2 regions of the Phenylobacterium sp. GW823-FHT02A09 genome follow, and region 1 is predicted to be linked to the other one. Evidence: predicted binding sites of a transcription regulator. Region 1 holds the regulator's gene; the other holds the start of a gene.
The links. Region 1 encodes LexA, which represses DNA repair genes until DNA is damaged. Its sites were predicted from a motif close to ATGTTCNCNANNTGTTCT; they were not measured.

Region 1 (9,339 bases):
TCCGCCCCTCGATGGTCGCGATCTTCGACGCCATCGCCCAGGAGATCATCCTGGTCACCACGGTCCGTCCGTCGGAAATCACCGCCAAGGCCGCCTACGAAGACGCCAAGGCCCGGCTGGCCGAGGTCGCCGCGGACCTGCGGGGCGCCGCCCCGCCGCTGACCGGCGCGGCCCAACCCGAGCCGGACCGCTTCACCACGCCGGTGAGCCGCGAGGACTATCACCGCATCGTCGCCCGGGCGAAGGACTACATCCTGGCCGGCGACATCTTCCAGGTGGTGCCCAGCCACCGCTTCCGCGCGCCCTTCGCGCACGACCCGTTCGCGCTCTACCGCTCGCTGCGGCGCATGAACCCCTCGCCGTTCCTGTTCTACCTGAACTTCGGCGACTTCCAGCTGGCCGGCTCGAGCCCGGAGATCCTGGTGCGGCTGCGCGACGGCAAGATCACCATCCGCCCGATCGCCGGGACCCGCCCGCGCGGCGCCACGCCTGAGGAGGACCGCGCGCTCGAGGCCGAGCTGATCGCCGATCCCAAGGAGCGGGCCGAGCACCTGATGCTGCTCGACCTCGGCCGCAACGACGTCGGCCGCGTGGCGATGCTCAAGAACCAGGGCTCCAACGAGCCGCAGCCGGTCTCGCGCGGGCCGCGGGTGCGGGTCACCGACTCGTACTTCGTCGAGCGCTACAGCCACGTCATGCACCTGGTCTCCAACGTCGAGGGCGACGCGCCCGAGGGACTGGATCCGATCGACGTGCTGATGGCCGCCTTGCCCGCCGGCACCCTGTCGGGCGCGCCGAAGGTGCGGGCGATGGAGATCATCGACGAGCTGGAGCTGGAAAAGCGCGGCATCGCCTATGCCGGCGCGGTCGGCTACTTCGGCGCCGACGGCTCGGTCGACACCTGCATCGTGCTGCGCACGGCCTGCTTCAAGGACGGCCAGATGTACGTCCAGGCTGGCGGCGGCGTGGTCGCCGACTCAGATCCTGACGCCGAGTACGACGAGACGCTGCACAAGGCCCGGGCGCTGCGCCGCGCGGCCGAGGAGTCCTGGCGCTTCGTCTAATGCGCGCGGTCGACCACGTGGGTGGTCGTCACGGGCGGGGCGGTGATCATGGCCGCGGCGAGCGCCAGCGCCGCCACAGCCGCGAACGCCGCAGCGCCCAGGGCCGGCCAGGCCCGCTCGCGCTGGACCGGGGCCTGCAGCAAGCTGCGCGCATAGGCCATCTGGTTCGGGTCGAGGGCGGAATCGGCAGGCGTCATGGACACAGCATCCCGCCAACATGCGGCCCAGGCAATCGGGGCTTGGCGTTGGAGCGGGCCAAGCCTAGAGAACCCTTATGATCTTGGTGATCGATAACTACGACAGCTTCACCTACAACCTCGTTCACTATCTGAACGAGCTGGGGGCTGAGACGCTCGTCTACCGCAACGACGCGCTGAGCGTCGAAGAGGCGCTGGGCCTGAAGCCGCAAGGCGTCCTGCTCTCGCCGGGCCCCTGCACCCCCAACGAGGCGGGCATCTGCCTGGACCTGCTGGCCGCAGCGCCCGACGACCTGCCGATCCTGGGCGTCTGCCTCGGCCATCAGTCGATCGGCCAAGCCTACGGCGGCCAGGTGGTGCGCGCCAAGGCGATCATGCACGGCAAGACCAGCCAGATCGAACACACCGGCAAGGGGCTCTTCGCCGGCCTGCCGAACCCGGTCACCGCGACCCGCTATCACAGCCTGTCGGTCGAACCGTCGACCATGCCGGACGTGCTGGAGGTGACCGCCTGGACCGACGACGGCGAGGTCATGGGCTTCCAGCACAAGACCAAGCCGGTGCACGGCGTGCAGTTCCACCCCGAATCCATCGCCACCGAAGGCGGCCACGCCATGCTGGCCAACTTCCTCAAGCTCGCGGGCGTCCCGCCCCTGGTCGACGCCTAAGACATGTCCGACGCCTTCAAGCCGCTCCTGGGCCGCCTCGCGGATGGCGGGACCCTGACCGAAGACGACGCCGGCGAGTTCTTCGCCGCCTGCCTGCGCGGCGAGCCGACCCCGGCCCAGGTCGCCGCCGCCGTCACCGCCATGCGCATGCGCGGCGAGACCACCGGCGAGATCACCGCCTGCGCCCGCGCCATGCGCAAGGCCGCCGTCACCCTGGACCATCCGTTCCAGGTGATGGACGTCTGCGGCACCGGCGGTGACGGCCTGCACACCCTGAACGTCTCCACCGCCGTCGCCTTCGTCTGCGCCGGCGGCGGCCTGAAGATCGCCAAGCACGGCAACCGCGCGGTGTCCTCGCGCTCGGGCGCCGCCGACGTGCTGACCGAGCTGGGCGTCAATCTGGCCGCCACCGCCGAACAGCAGCTGCGCGCCCTGGACGAGGCCAATGTCGCGTTCTTCTTCGCCCCGGCCCACCACAGCGCCATGCGCCACGTGGCCCCGATCCGCACCGACCTGGGCTTCCGCACCATCTTCAACCTGCTGGGCCCGCTGACCAATCCGGCCAACGCCCAGCGCCAAGTCATGGGCGTGTTCGCCGATCGCTGGGTCGAGCCGCTGGCCCGCGTGCTCGGCGCGCTCGGCGCCGAACGGGCCTGGGTCGTGCACGGCGGCGGTCTCGACGAGATGACCACCACGGGCGAGACCAGCGTCGCTGAATATCGCGACGGCCAAGTGCGGCTGTTCACGATCACCCCGGAGGCCGTCGGCCTGCCGCGTTCGGCGCTGGCCGACCTGACCGGCGGCGCGCCGGCTCACAACGCCGTCGCCCTGCGCGAACTGCTGGACGGCGCCCAGGGCGCATATCGCAACATCGTGCTGCTGAACGCCGCCGCCGCCTTTCTGGTCGGCGAACAGGTCGAGACGCTGCGCGAAGGCGTCGAACTGGCCGGCCAGATCATCGACGACGGCCGCGCCAAGGCCGCCTTGGACAAGCTGGTCGAGGTGACCGCGCCATGAGCGACATCCTCGACAAGATCGCCGCCTACAAGCGCGAGGAAGTCGCCGAGCGGAAAGCCCAGCGGACCCTGGCCGACCTCGAAGCCGCCGCCCAGGCCGCCTCTGCGCCGCGCGGCTTCCGCGCCGCGCTCGAGCGCGCCCACTCGCCCGGCAAGCTGGCGCTGATCGCCGAGATCAAGAAGGCCTCGCCGTCCAAGGGCCTGATCCGCGAGGACTTCGATCCGCCGGCGCTGGCCAAGGCCTACGAGGCCGGCGGCGCGGCCTGCCTGTCGGTGCTGACCGACGGACCGAGCTTCCAGGGCGCGGACGCGTTCCTGGCCGCCGCGCGCGACGCTGTCGCCCTGCCCGCCCTGCGCAAGGAATTCCTGGTCGATCCCTGGCAGGTCGTCGAGGCCCGCGGCTTGGGCGCCGACGCGATCCTGGTGATCATGGCCATGGTCGACGACGCGCTCGCCGCCGACCTGATGTCGGAAGCCGCCCGCCTGGGCATGGACGCGCTGGTCGAGGTCCACGACGAGGACGAGATGGTCCGCGCCGGCAAGCTCGGCGCGACCCTGGTCGGCGTGAACAACCGCAATCTGCGCACCTTCGAGACCGATCTCGCCATCACCGAGCGGCTGGCCGACGCCACGCCCGACAACGCCCTGCTGGTCACTGAGAGCGGCATCTTCACGCCACTGGACGTCACCCGGCTGGAACGCTGCGGCGCGAGCGCGATGCTGGTCGGCGAAAGCCTCATGCGGCAGGCCGACGTCGCCGCAGCGACCCGCGCCCTGCTCGGCTGAGTCGGGCTCCGGCCCCTTCAAGCGATCGAAAAAGCCTAGCTTTTCAAAGGCTCCACGGTAACTTGACATTAACCCAGAACACCTAGAGAACATTCGTGACGTTAGCGCTTTGTTCTCAAGGGCTCGACAGCCATGCTCACCCGTAAGCAACACGAACTTCTCATGTTTATCCATGAGCGGATCAAGGAAACCGGGGTCTCGCCGTCCTTCGACGAGATGAAGGAGGCGCTGGACCTGGCCTCCAAGTCGGGCATTCACCGGCTGATCACGGCGCTCGAGGAGCGCGGCTTCCTGCGCCGCCTGCCGCACCGGGCCCGCGCGCTCGAAGTCGTCAAGCTGCCGCAGCAGGCGACCACCGCGGCCCCGCCCAAGGGCCGCTCGCCGTTCAAGCCGCAGTTGGTCGAAGGCGCCGGCGACGCTCCGGTGATGCCGATCGCCAACGACACCCGCGAACTGCCGATCCTCGGCCGCATCGCCGCCGGTACGCCGATCGAGGCGATCCAGCAGGAACGCGACCGGATCCCGGTGCCGGAGACCATCCTCGGCGCCGGCGAGCACTTCGTGCTCGAGATCGCCGGCGACTCGATGATCAACGCCGGCATCCTCGACGGCGACTATGTGGTGATCCGCAAGACCGACACCGCCAATTCCGGCGACATCGTCGTCGCCCTGGTGATGGGCGAGGAAGCCACCCTCAAGCGCCTGCGCAAGAAGGGCGCGTCGATCGCCCTGGAGGCCTCGAACCCGGCCTACGAGACCCGCATCTTCGGTCCCGATCAGGTGCAGGTGCAGGGCCGTCTCGTCGGCCTGATTCGCCGCTACCACTGACGGCGTCAGCGGCTCCAGGGCCGCTGGCCGCGCAGGTCCTGCGCCCAGACGATCCGCCAGCCATCGGCCGTCCGATAGAGTTCGGCCGATCCTCCGCGTTGGAAGTCGGCGTCGGTGAGGGTGAGCGCCTTCGGACAGGGCGGCGCCTGACCGCGGATAACGACGATCTCAGCCCACTGGCAGAACAACGGCTGCTTCTTTTCGATCGTCGAGGCCCGGCGCGTGAAGATCGCAGCGATGCGCGCGTCCTTGCTCGCCTGCAGCGGCGCGCAGGACCAGCGGTCGCAGTCATAGCCGCCATCGCGAGCGTCGGCGTCCGCCACCGTCAGACCCCGCCGCCGCGACCAGAGTTCGGCGGCGAACAGCTTGGCGTCGGGACGTAGCAACACCGCCTCGTCGCCACGCCTCACGGCGACCGCCGAACCATCGGCGGAGATCCACGCGTCCGGCGCAGGCGGCCGCGGACAGAGCCATACGGCCAGCGCCAGCGGCAGCCCCAACCAGCGCAACGGCCCCTTCCACAGACATAGCCACAGCACCCCGACGAACGCCGCCGGCAGGGTCCAGGCCGGCGCGCTCGCGAAGATCCGCTGGCTGCCGGGCATCCCCGCGACCCACGAAGCGATCATGTTCATGGTGTCGATGGCCAGGCCGGCCGCCGCCAGAGGGAGGCCGCCCAATCCCAGCGGCGCGAGCACCGCCCCGATCGCCAGGGCAGGCATCATCAGGAACGAGGTGATCGGCGCGGTCAGCAGGTTGGCGACCAGGCCGAAAGTCGAGACCCGGTTGAAGTGCTGCATGGCGAACGGCCCGGTCGCCAATCCCGCCACGAAGCTCGCGCCGATGCTGGCCGCGGTCCACACGCCGAGCGCCTGCACCACGCGGATCGGCCAGGGCGTGTTGATTTCGGTCGGCGGCCTTGGCCAGGCCTCGGCCAGCGCGACGAGCGCGGCCGTCGCCGCGAACGACATCTGAAAGCCCGGGGCGGCCACCGCTTCAGGCTGCAGCGCCATGATCACCAGGGCGGCGATCGCCAGGGTGTGCAGGCTGATCGCGCGTCGATCGACGAGGATCGCCAGGAACGCCGCGCCGGCGGTGATCGCCGCCCGCTCGGCCGGCGCCGGCGCGCCGGAGATCACCAGATAGAGCGTGACGGCGGACAGGCCCGCGGCCGCCGCCACCTTCTTGGACGACACGCGCAACGCAGCCCACGGCCAGGCCGCGATTCCCAGACGCACCGCCGCGAAAGTGAAGCCGCCGACGATCGCCATGTGCAGGCCCGAGATCGAGATGATGTGCGCCAGGCCCGATGCGCGCAGATCCTCGACCTGCTCCTTCGGCACGAATGCCTCGTGACCGCTGATCATCGCCGCCGCCAGGCCGCCGCTCTCGACGCCCATCTCCTCGACGATCCGCTGGGCCAGCGCCCAGCGGATCGCGTTGACCTTCATCTCCAAGGCGAGACGCCACGGCGGCGGCGCTGCGGCGATCGGCTCGACCGACGTCAGCGCAAATCCGACGCCGCCGACGCCGTCGAAGAACGCGTCGCGGGCGAAGTCGTAGGACCCGGGGCTGGCGGGCGGCGGCGGCGCATTGACCATGCCCTTCAGCGAGATCGCGGAGCCAGGCGCCGGCAGAATATCGTCGTCGCGCAACGTCACGCGAATCCGGATCGGCGTTTCCTCCGGCGCCAGGCCGCTGATACGGATCGGCGCGATGAGCAGCCGCGGCCCGCCCTGGCCCGGGCTCGCCACATCGACGACGAATCCCTCGATCAGCCGCACACCGCCTCCAGCCGGCGCGATCGGCGCCCGAACCGCTTGGGTGCGAAGCTTGGCCGCGGCGAATCCGCCCAGCGCGAACGCCGTCAGTACGAGCAGCACGACCGCCGGCCGGCCGAGCGTCAGGCGCGATACGCCCGCCAGGATCAGCGCGGCCGCCGCCAGCAGCCCATAGGCCACCAACGCCAGCGGTTCGGATGGGAGCGCCAGATTGATTGCGGCCCCGGCGCCGAACGCGACGGGCGTCCAGAGACTGATCGGTTGCACGGAGGCTTGATCGACAAACCATGTTGCGATGCGGCGAAGGCTAGGACGTGGCGAAAAGGGCGTGTTAAGAGGCGCCGCGCGCACGTCAGGCGCGCCTGCTGCAGACATAGCTTCAATCTCGATGTCCGACCGTCCCGTCGTCACCCGGATCGCCCCCTCGCCCACCGGCTCCATGCACATTGGCACGGCCCGGACGGCGCTTTTCAACTGGCTTTATGCAAAGCACACCGGCGGCCAGTTCCTGCTGCGCATCGAGGACACCGACCGCGAGCGTTCGACCGAAGCCGCGGTGAAGGTCATTTTCGACGGCCTCGACTGGCTGGGGCTGAAGCCCGACGCCGCGCCGGTGTTCCAGTTCGCGCGCGCCGATCGCCACCGCGAAGTCGTGGCCGAGATGCTGGCCCGTGGCGGCGCCTACCGCTGCTACATGACCCCCGCGGAGCTTGAGATCGAGCGCGAAGCTGCGCGCGCCGAGGGCCGCGTGATCCGCTCGCCGTGGCGCGACCGCACCGACGCCGGCAACTACGACGAGGCCCAGCCCTACGTCGTGCGCTTGAAGAGCCCGCTCGAAGGCGAGACCGTGATCGCCGACGAGGTGAAGGGCCAGGTCACGTTCCAGAACAAGACCCTGGACGACCTGATCCTGCTGCGCTCGGACGGCACGCCGACCTACAACCTCGCCGTCGTGGTCGACGATCATGACATGGGCATCACCCATGTGATCCGCGGCGACGACCATCTGAACAACGCCGCCCGTCAGACTCTGATCTACCAGGCGATGGGCTGGGAAGTTCCGGTCTGGGCGCACCTGCCGCTGATCCACGGCCCGGACGGAACCAAGCTGTCCAAGCGCCACGGGGCGCAGGCGGTCAGCGAATTCGACGACATGGGCTACCTGCCCGAAGCCATGCGCAACTACCTGGCCAAGCTCGGCTGGGGCCATGGCGACGACGAGATCTTCTCCGACGAGCAGGCGATCAGCTGGTTCGACGTCAAGGACGTGGTCGGCGCCCCCGCCCGCCTCGACTGGGACAAGCTGAACCACCTGAACAACCACTATATCCGTCAGGCCGAACCGGCCCGGCTGGCCAAGCTGGTCGTCGGCATCCACAAGAGCCGCGACTTCCCGCTGCACGACGGCGACGAGGCGATCATCGAGCGCACCGTGCCGCTGGTGCGCGACGGCGCCAAGACGATGCCGGAACTGGCCGACGCGACGGTCTTCGCTCTCAAGCGCCGTCCGCTGGAACTTCCGGAAAAGGCCAAGGGCCTGCTGACCGACGAGACCCGCGCGCGGCTGAGCCGCCTGCGCGAGCACCTCGACGGCCAAGCCGATTGGACGGTTCCGGCGCTCGAAGCGGCGCTTCGCGGCTTCGCCGAATCCGAGGGCGTGGGCATGGGCAAGTTCGGCCCAGCCTTACGTGGCGTCCTCTCTGGAGGGTCCCCGGCTCCTGATCTGGCCGGAGCCCTTGTGAGCCTTGGAAAACCGGAAAGTTTGGGGCGCCTCGACGACGCGCTTTCACAGTCCGCATAAGGCGCTATAAGGCACCCTGAAACGGGCGTTTAACTCCTGCAAGACGGAAGGAATGGCATGGGCGATACGGCTAAGGTGAGTTTCGACGGCAAGTCGGTCGAGCTGCCGATCCTCAAGGGCACGGACGGCCCCGCCGTCGTGGATATCCGAAAACTCTACGCCGAGGCCGACGTCTTCACTTACGACCCGGGCTTCACGTCGACGGCGAGCTGCGAAAGCAAGATCACCTTCATCGACGGCGACAAGGGCGTGCTGCTGCATCGCGGTTACCCGATCGATCAGCTGGCCGAGAAGTCGAGCTTCCTCGAAGTCTGCTACCTCCTGCTGAACGGCGACCTGCCGAACGCCAAGGAGTTCGAGACCTTCGAGCACAACATCACCTATCACACGATGCTGCACGAGCAGTTCGATAGGTTCTTCATGGGCTTCCGTCGCGACGCCCACCCGATGGCCATCATGGTCGGCGCCGTCGGCGCTCTCTCGGCCTTCTATCACGACAGCACCAACATCGATGATCCGGAACAGCGGATGATCTCGTCGCATCGGCTCATCGCCAAGATGCCGACGATCGCCGCGCGCGCCTTCAAGTACTTCAAGGGCCAGCCGTTCGTGCATCCGCGCAACGACCTGTCCTACTCGGAGAACTTCCTGCGCATGTGCTTCTCGGTCCCGGCCGAGGACTGGAAGCCGAATCCGGTGCTGACCCGCGCCATGGACCGCATCTTCATCCTGCATGCGGACCACGAACAGAACGCCTCGACCTCGACCGTCCGCCTGGCCGGTTCGTCGGGCGCCAACCCGTTCGCCTGCATTGCGGCCGGCATCGCCTGCCTCTGGGGCCCGAGCCACGGCGGCGCGAACGAAGAAGCGCTGAACATGCTCAAGGAAATCGGCTCGGTGGAGAACATCCCCGAGTACGTCCAGGGCGTGAAGGACCGTCGCTATCGCCTGATGGGCTTCGGCCACCGGGTCTATAAGAACTACGACCCGCGCGCGACCGTGATGCAGAAGACCTGCCACGAAGTGCTCGCCGAAGTCGGCCACGGGGATGACCCGCTGCTGAAGGTCGCGATGGAGCTGGAAAAGGTCGCCCTGAGCGATCCGTACTTCATCGAACGCAAGCTCTACCCGAACGTCGACTTCTACTCGGGCATCACCCTGCGCGCCCTCGGCTTCCCGCCGGAGATGTTCACCGTGC
Region 2 (9,339 bases), on a different contig from region 1:
CCGCCCCGCCGCCGCCCGATGTCTGGACTGACCCGATCGGCGCGATGAAGCGCGCCATCGAGCCGATCGTGCCGACGCCGCCCCAGGTCGAGCCCTATCTGAGCGCGGCCGGCCTTTACGATCTGGCGCGCGGCTATGCGCCAGGCGCCGCGCCGGCGGACGCCGCCGACCGGGCGTTTCCGCGCCTGCGCTACTGGGACCCCAACCGCGCCCGCTTCCTGGTGCTGGCCAAGGGCGTGAAGTCGGCCGACCAGGGCGTGGTGTTCACCTTCGAGCGCCGCGGCCTGTTCACCTGGAAGCTCGTGCAGATCCGCCTGCCCGTCAAAGCCGGCGCGTGAGGGGCGGCTTTCTCCTCACCCTGCTGGCGACCTGGTCGGCGGCCGGCTTCGCCGCAGCCGCGCCGCTGCGGGCCTGCACGCCGCCGGCCCACGTGACGCCTGCGCCGGCCGAGCGCCCCCCGGAACGCCAGATCGTCCGCGGCATGCCGGTCGCCTCGTACATGCTGGCCCTGAGTTGGTCGCCGGAGTGGTGCCGGACCCGCGGCGGCTCCGCCGAGGCGCGGTTTCAATGCCGCCAGAACCACATGGGTTTCGTGGTCCATGGCCTGTGGCCCAACGGACCGGGCAAGCGCCATCCCCGCTACTGCGGGCCCGCCCCCGGCATCAACGCCGCGACCGTCCGCAAGAACTACTGCATGACCCCCTCCGCCGAGCTGCTGCAGCACGAGTGGGCCGCGCACGGCACGTGCGGCTGGACATCACCGGAGGCCTATTTCGATCGGGCGCGGATGCTCTGGAGTTCGATCGACGCGCCGAGCCTGACGTTCCCCACGGGCAAGGAGGTCACGGCCGGCGACGTCCGCGACGCCTTCCTCGCCCGCAACCGCAGCCTTCGCCGCAACGGCCTCTATGTGAAGGTCGCGGACGGCAATCGCCTGCAGGAAGTCCGCATCTGCCACGATCTGGCGTTTCGGCCGGCGGCGTGCCGGGGCGGCCTGGGCGCGCCGGACCACGCTCGGATCCGCATCCAGCATTAGCATTTGTTCTTGTTATGTTCGCATCGCAAGACTAGCGTCGCGCCCTGACATCAGGGAGACGCACGACATGATCGGCTACGTTACGATCGGGGCGCTGAACGTCGAGGACGCCATGCCGTTCTACGACGCCGTGCTGGGCGCCATCGGCTACGAACGGCAATTCTTCGACAGCGGCTGGGCCGGCTATGGTCCGAAGGGCCAGGAGGCGAACACCTTCGTCTGTCCGCCCTTCGACGGCCAACAGGCGCGGGGCGGCAATGGCGTCATGATCGCGTTCCGCGGCCCGAACAAGGAATCGGTCGATGCGGCCCATGCCGCGGCGCTGGCCTTCGGCGGCGCCGACGAGGGCGCGCCAGGTCCGCGACCAGCCGACTCGACGACGTTCTATGGGGCCTATGTGCGCGACGCGACGGGCAACAAGATCGCGATCTTCACCCGTCCCTAGACCTCAAGCGCAAAGGAGGACCGCGTGGGGTTTCGCGGCCCTCCTCCTCCGTGGGGACGGACGTTCTCGCCGATGCGCGGCGAGCGGCGGCGTAAGGCCCCGCCGAGCCCCCGGCCCACGCCGCTGGAGTTCGGCGGGAACGGGGCCTCATTGGGCGTCCGCCCTTGCCCGCCGGCAAACCTCGGCACCCCACGCGCGCGCGTCCTTGGCCGAATTCGCCTCCTAGCAGGCCGTAAGTTCAATGAATTCCGCGACTTGTGCAGATTTGAGCGGCGCAAACAAAAAAGGCCGGGGTCACCCCCGGCCTTTCTGCTGACTGTTCGCGCGATTTAGGCCGCGACGAGCGTCTCACGACGACGACGGATGGCCACGCCGGCCAGGCCGAAGCCGGTGATCATCATCGCCCAGGTGGCCGGTTCCGGCACCGCCGACGGCAGGTCGATGAGCTTGAAGTTGGCTTCAACCACCGCGCCGTACTTCTGGCCCGGGTTGGTGCCGAACAGGCCCCAGTTGAAGTTGGTGTCCTTCAGGGACACTTCGAGCTTGCCGCCGTTGCCGAAGGTGTAGATGGCCGGGCCATCCCACTCGATGTGGCCGCCCTGAACCAGGAAGCCGTTGATGCCGAAGGTGTCGCCGGTGATCGGGCCGCCCGACCACGGACCGGTCGGCGCGGTGAACTGCAGCTGGACCGAGATCGGCTTGTGGGCCCAATCGTCGGGGTTGATGGAGCCTTCGTTGGTCCAGATCGAGAACAGGCCGACCGGGGCGCTGGTCACGCCGACTTCGAGCGGCAGGCTGAAGGTGTTGTAGTTGCCGGTCTGGACGACGAGGCCCGGATCGGTGCTGTTGGACGTGACATTATTGACGCCGCCCGAGAAAACGGTCGCGGCTTCAGCGGCCGGAACGGCGGCGAAGCTGAGCGCCAGCGCAGCGGCGGCAGCGGGCAGATACTTGAACATTGAACCCATCCTTACGTTGATCCTGCGCCCCGTAAGGCGCCCCTCTGGATGGTGAACTAGAGCTTAATGCAATCGCTGGCAACGCCACTCGCCTCACACGGGTATGCAAATTTTACGTTTCGCCGAGCGGCGTTCGCTTTTTTGCAAATCAGGGTTAACCCAGGGGCGATCGACAAAAAAAGGGGGCGCATCAGCGCCCCCTCCTCAGAACCCCATTGAGCCGAATCAGGCCCCCAGCAAGGCCTTGATCGCCGCGAGGCCCTCGTTGGCCTTCGCGCCGTCGGGCGCTCCGCCCTGGGCGAAGTCGGGACGTCCGCCCGCGCCTTGCCCGCCCATCGCCTGGACCGCCGCCTTGGCGAGATCCACGGCGCTGAACTTGCCGGCCGCCGCGCCAGTGACCGCGACGGTCACCGCCGCCTTGCCCTCGGCCGAACCGACCAGCGCGATGACGCCGTCCGGCAGCTGCTTCTTGAACTCCTCGGCGATGGGACGCAGGTCCTTGCCGCCGACGCCGTCCATCACACGCGCGATGACCTGCACCCCGCCGATGTCCTCAGGGCCCGCAGCCGCGCCGCCGGCGCCGCCGCCCATGGCCAGCTGACGCTTGGCCTCGGCCAGTTCCTTCTCAAGCTTGCGGCGCTGGGTCTCGAGCGCCTCGACCCGCGCGGCGACTTCAACGACCGGCACCTTGAACTGGTCGGCCAGCGCCTTGGCGACGCTCGCCTGTTCGATCAGCCAGCGGCGCGCCGCCTCGCCGGTCAGCGCCTCGATCCGCCGCACGCCGGCGGCGACGCCGCTCTCGGAGACGATCTTGAAGATCGCGATGTCGCCGGTCCGCGCCACGTGGGTGCCGCCGCAGAGCTCGACCGAGTAGTCGCCCTCGCCCGCCAGCGACTTGCCGAGGGTGAGAACGCGGACCGAGTCGCCATACTTCTCGCCGAACAGCGCCATGGCCCCGGCCTCGATCGCCTTTTCGGGCGCCATCACCTCAGTCTCGGCCGGCAGGTTCTGGCGGACCACGGCGTTGACCTCGGTCTCGATCTTCTCGATCTCCTCGGCGGTCAGCGGACCGCCGTGGCTGAAGTCGAAGCGGATGCGCTCGCCATCGACCATCTGGCCCTTCTGCGACACGTGCGGCCCCAGCACGTTGCGCAGCGCCGCGTGCAGCAGGTGGGTCGCCGAGTGGTTGGCACGGGTCGCGGTGCGCAGATCAGGATCGACCGCCAGACGCGCCTCCGCGCCGACCGCCAGTTCGCCCTGCAGCACTTCGATCTCGTGGACGAAGAGGTCGCCGGCCTGCTTCTGGGTGTCGAGCACGCGGGCCTTGCCGCCGTTCCACTCGATCTCGCCCACGTCGCCGGCCTGGCCGCCGCTCTCGGCGTAGAACGGCGTGCGGTCGAACACCGCCAGCACGGTCTGACCGGTCGTCGCACCTTCGACTTCCCCGTCGCCCGCGACCAGGGCCAGCAGCTTGCCGGTTGCTTCAGTGGTGTCGTAGCCGAGGAACTGCGTCGCGCCGAGCCGCTCGCGGATGGCGAACCACTCCGCCGCCTGCGCGGCTTGGCCAGACCCGGTCCAGGCCTCACGGGCCTGGTCGCGCTGACGCTTCATCGCATCCTCGAAGCCCGCGAGGTCGACGCTGATGCCCTTGTTGCGAACCGCGTCCTGGGTGAGGTCGAGCGGGAAGCCGTAGGTGTCGTAGAGCTTGAAGGCGGTTTCGCCCGAGAGCATGTCGCCCGCGCTCATCTTGGCGGTGGCCTCGTCGAGCAACGTCATGCCGCGGCCCAGGGTGCGGCGGAACCGCTCCTCTTCCTGGCGCAGGGTTTCGACGATCACCGGCTCGGCGCGGCGCAGTTCGGGATAGGCCTCGCCCATCTCGGCGACCAGGACCGGCGCCAGACGGTGCATCAACGGCTCTTCCGCGCCCAGCAGGTGCGCATGGCGCATGGCCCGGCGCATGATCCGGCGCAGCACGTAGCCGCGGCCCTCGTTCGACGGCGACACGCCGTCGGCGATCAGGAAGCTGGTCGAACGCAGGTGGTCGGCGATGACCCGGTGCGAGGGGCCGTTCGTGCCGTCCCCGACCAGTTGCTTGGAGGCGGCGATCAGCGTGCGGAACAGGTCGACGTCGTAGTTGTCGTGCACGCCCTGCAGCACCGCGGCGATGCGCTCCAGGCCCATGCCGGTGTCGATCTGCGGCTTGGGCAGGTCGATGCGCCGCCCATCGGCGAACTGCTCGAACTGCATGAAGACGAGGTTCCAGATCTCAACGAACCGGTCGCCGTCCTCGTCCGGGCTGCCGGGCGGGCCGCCGGGGATGTGCTCGCCGTGGTCGTAAAAGATTTCCGAGCACGGACCACAGGGGCCGGTGTCGCCCATCGACCAGAAATTGTCGTTGGTGGCGATGCGGATGATCTTCTCGTCCGGCAGGCCGGCGATCTTCTTCCAGAGCTCAGCCGCCTCATCGTCGGTGTGGTAGACGGTGACGCACAGCTTCTCCGCCGGAATCTTGAATTCCTTGGTCAGCAGGGTCCAGGCGTGCTCGATCGCGCCGGCCTTGAAGTAGTCGCCGAAGGAGAAGTTCCCCAGCATCTCGAAGAAGGTGTGGTGGCGCGCGGTGTAGCCGACATTGTCCAGGTCGTTGTGCTTGCCGCCGGCGCGGACCGACTTCTGCGACGACGCAGCGCGCGGACCGGGCGGGGTCTCGGCGCCGGTGAAGTAGTTCTTGAACGGCACCATGCCCGCGTTGACGAACAGCAGGGTCGGGTCGTTCTGCGGCACGAGCGGGGCCGACGGAATGATCAGGTGATCATTCTTCTCGAAGTAGCCCAGGAACGCAGCTCTGATTTCGTTGAGGCTCGGCATGGCTCGTCGGACGTTGAAGCGAAAAAAATAGATAAGGGCTCGCGCACCGTTGCGCCGCCCCGCGCGCGACCGTTTACGGATTTTGTCGACACCCGCAAAGGAAAAGGACGCTTGAACGACGTGCGTCCAAGCGTCCTTGCGCATCTTCCGAAGCGGCCGCGCGGGGGCTCAGCCGGCTCGGGCGGGTCCGAACGTCGGGTTGGAGGCGTCCGGGTCCGAGCGGCCGTGGCGGCCGCCCCGGCGATGCGGATCCTAGTCCTCGGCGTCTTCGTCGCCGGTCGGCCCGACCAGCAGCTCTTCCTCGATCGCTTCCTTGGCGCCGCGGACCTGGCGTTCGATCTGCTGGGCGATGTCGGGATTGTTCTTCAGGAATTCCCGAGCGTTGTCGCGCCCTTGACCGATCCGCGTCGAGTTCCAGGAGAACCACGACCCCGACTTCTCGATGACGCCGGCCTTGACGCCCAGGTCGATGATCTCGCCGAGCTTCGAGATGCCCTCGCCGTACATGATGTCGAACTCGACCTCGCGGAACGGCGGGGCGACCTTGTTCTTCACCACCTTCACGCGGACGTTGTTGCCGAGGATCTCGTCACGCACCTTCACCGAGCCGGTGCGGCGGATGTCGAGACGCACCGAGGCGTAGAACTTCAGAGCGTTGCCGCCGGTCGTGGTCTCCGGGCTTCCGTACATCACCCCGATCTTGTGGCGGATCTGGTTGATGAAGATGACCAGGGTCTTGGACTTGGAGATCGACCCCGTCAGCTTGCGCAGCGCCTGGCTCATCAGACGGGCCTGGAGGCCGGGCAGCTGGTCGCCCATTTCGCCTTCGATTTCGGCCCGCGGCGTCAGCGCCGCCACCGAGTCGATGACGATCACGTCGATGGCGCCGGAACGCACCAGGGTGTCGGTGATCTCCAGGGCCTGTTCACCGGTGTCCGGCTGCGAGACCAGCAGGTCGTCGAGATTGACGCCCAGCTTGTTGGCGTACTGCGGATCCAGGGCGTGCTCGGCGTCCACGAACGCGGCGACGCCGCCGGCCTTCTGCACCTCGGCCACGACGTGCAGCGCCAGGGTGGTCTTACCCGAGCTTTCCGGACCGTAGATCTCGACGATCCGCCCTTTGGGCAGACCTCCGATACCGAGCGCCAGATCGAGCCCGAGCGAGCCAGTGGACACCGCCTCGACCTCGATATGGCTCTTTTCGCCCAGCTTCATCACCGAGCCTTTGCCAAAGGCCCGATCGATTTGTGCAATCGCCGCTTCCAGAGCGCGCTGCTTATCGCCTTCTTCTCGTCCCACGAGCTTTAACGCCGACTGACTCATTTCAAGGCGCCCCTTGTTGCATGATTCCAACCCGACAGTCCGTGCCCGCAAGTGGCGTCCGCGTCCGTCGGAACAAGGCGTACGCGCTTTGTTCCGGGTTCACAAGATGTTCTTTTTGCGCCAACATTCACTCTACGTCCGGAACTGACGCAGGACCAGCAAGGTCTCAGAAGTCGTAGGTGGCGGTCAGTCCGAACCGGCGCGGCCGAGGCGCGATCGTCAGCGGCTGGCGGGCGGTCGTGGCGAAACTCGGATCATCGACATCGGTCAGATTCTCGACGAACGCGCCGATCGTCCAGCGGGCGGCCCGCACGGCGGCCCGGGTGTTGAGCAGCCAGTAGTCGCCAAGCGCCACATCGTTGCCGACGCCCGGGTCGAACGTGCTGTTCGAGCGCCCGACATAGGCTGCGTCGCCGCGCAGCAAGAGCTCTAGCCCGCCGCCCAGGTCGCGCCGATATTCCAGCCAGCCGTCCGCCGCCACGCGCGGCACCGCCGGAATGCGGTCGCCGGCCGAGCCCAGGCCCACCCCGTCGGCGCTGGCCTGGTCGCTGGTGAGGATCGCGTCGGTCAGAGCCAGGTTCGCCCCCCCGCGCAGCGCCGGGTTGAAGACGAAGCTGACGTCGGCTTCCAGCCCGTTGACCCGCGCCCGGCCGAGGTTGGTGATGAAGGAGAACGCCCCGTTCGTGCTGTTGGCGGTGTATTGCATGTCCCGCCAGTCGACGTGATAGAGCGCCGCGTTGAGCGCCAGGCGGTTGTTCAACCAGGCGCTCTTGAGGCCGAGCTCATAGTTCCAGAGCGAGTCGGCGCCATAGACCGCCAGGTTCGGCGGCAGGCCCGGGACGGTGTTGACCCCGCCCGGCCGGAAGCCCTGGGAGGCCTGGGCATAGCCCATCGCCAACGGTCCGAACCGATGACTGGCGAGGAACTTGAGGCTCCAGCCGCTCTCTTCGACGCCGTTGCGGAAGTTGGCCTCGGAGGTGTTGGAGATCACGTTGACGACGAGGGCGCGGCCCTCGGTCCGCTTGTCATAGGCGAAGCGGCGCGCGCCCATCACGAAGGACGTATCGCGGTCCGCGCCCAGGGTGACCTCCCCATAGACCGCGCGCTGGGTCAGGCGGCTGTCGACGATGCGCCGGCCGGTGAAGTCGCCGTGCCGCGGCAAGCCGGTGAGCGGATCGCCGACGATGACCTGGCTGTCGATGGTGTCGCTGCGCACCTCGCGGAACACGCCGGCGGTCCAGGCCAGGAAGCCGGGCTCATCCGATTGCAGCCGCACCTCCTGGACGTCCGCGTGGAGGTCGATCGGCTGATAGAGCAGCCCCGGCGCGCGGCTGTCGACATAGGTGGAGTAGGCGGAGAGCTGCGAGGGCGTGCAGGTCCCGGCGATCGGGATCTGAAGATAGCGCTTGCAGCCGTCGATGCTGAGCCGCTCGCTCTGCAAGGTGCCGGTGTAGTCGATCTGGCGCGTGCTCTTCCACGCGTAGGATGCGGCGTTGGCAGCGAGCCTCACCCCCGAGAAGCGCCAGGACAACGCGCCCTCGTACATCGTCATCCGGCTGTCGAAGGGTGTCCGCACGAAACCATAGGACACGTTCGGCGGCGCGCCGGCCCAGCCGCCGCTGGTGTCGCCTTCGCGGGTGTCCTGTTGCGCCGCGGTCAGGTTGATCTGCAGATCGTTGTCGAACTCGAAACCTAGTCCCAGCCGTGCGCCCCAGGTGGCGCTGTCGTTGATCCCCTTCAGTCCCAGCCGACGGTTCTCAAGATAGCCCGGATCGCGGCGGTGATAGGCCGCCAGCCGCAAGCCGACCTTGTCCTGCACGAGCGGCTGGTTGACGACCAGGGTCTCGGCCTCGCCCCAGTAGCCCGCATTGGTCGAGGCTTCGGCCGACAGCGAGCCGCTGGGCTCGCTCAGATCCGGCCGCTTGAAGACCACCTTGAGCGCCCCGCCCATGGCGCTGGAGCCGTAGAGCGTTCCCTGCGGCCCACGCAGCAACTCCATGCGCTCGATGTCGACCAGCAGGAACTCCGGCGAGGAGCCGCCCGGATCGGCGGTCGTACCGCTGGGGCCGGTCACCGGGATATCGTCGTAATAGAGTGCGGTAGTCGCTTCGCCGGAACCGTAGACGCCCCGCAGGCTGAATCGATTGCGGCCGGTGCCGGTGCTGGTCTGGGTGAGCCCCGGCATCAAGGCCGCCGCCTGGCTGAAGGTGGCCGCCCCGGCCCGGGTGAGCTCCTCGCCGGAGAACGCCCGCACGGACATCGGCGTCAGACGATCGAGCGTCGGACGGCGCAGGGCGGTGACGACGAGGCCTTCGATCTCGGCTTCAGGTTCCTCGATCGTTGGCGCAAGCGCGTGTTCGACCAGGTAGCGCCCTTGGAACTCGCGCCAGCTGAGACCGGAGCCGCGGAGCAGCGCATTGAGCGCGGCGTCCGCGTCCATCCGCCCAAAAACCGCCTTGCTTCGGCGGCCGGCGACCATGGACGGCGTGAACAGGATGTCGCGGTCGCTCTGCGCCGAGAACATGGTCAGGGCGCGATCGAGCGGCGCTCCTGCGGGAATCGCAAATTGAGTCTTCCGGCCGGCCGCCTCGGCCGCAGTCGCAAGCAGCATGGCGGACGAAGCGCACGCAACAACGATCCCGAGACGGAGAATACTCAACGGCTACAAGGCTCCGCGCCAACGCCACGGCCTTCCGACAACCGCGGTTTTA

Region 2: recA (recombinase RecA) is a predicted target of LexA. The motif match lies at 6,724-6,741, and genes of this name have one in related genera.

The regions. Positions count from the first base shown of each region.
Region 1 covers NZ_JBXAJZ010000001.1:592,596-601,934, reverse strand. Annotated here, with positions in the region: gene trpE (anthranilate synthase component I) at 1-1,064, shown strand, start outside; gene AC1Q87_RS03120 (hypothetical protein) at 1,061-1,261, opposite strand; gene AC1Q87_RS03115 (anthranilate synthase component II) at 1,339-1,929, shown strand; gene trpD (anthranilate phosphoribosyltransferase) at 1,933-2,946, shown strand; gene trpC (indole-3-glycerol phosphate synthase TrpC) at 2,943-3,731, shown strand; gene lexA (transcriptional repressor LexA) at 3,864-4,559, shown strand; gene AC1Q87_RS03095 (ComEC/Rec2 family competence protein) at 4,565-6,607, opposite strand; gene gltX (glutamate--tRNA ligase) at 6,729-8,141, shown strand; gene gltA (citrate synthase) at 8,199-9,339, shown strand, end outside.
Region 2 covers NZ_JBXAJZ010000003.1:620,450-629,788, reverse strand. Annotated here, with positions in the region: gene AC1Q87_RS15680 (DUF2939 domain-containing protein) at 1-338, shown strand, start outside; gene AC1Q87_RS15675 (ribonuclease T2 family protein) at 335-1,036, shown strand; gene AC1Q87_RS15670 (VOC family protein) at 1,104-1,481, shown strand; gene AC1Q87_RS15665 (PEPxxWA-CTERM sorting domain-containing protein) at 1,811-2,440, opposite strand; gene alaS (alanine--tRNA ligase) at 2,666-5,305, opposite strand; gene recA (recombinase RecA) at 5,558-6,628, opposite strand; gene AC1Q87_RS15650 (TonB-dependent receptor) at 6,795-9,239, opposite strand.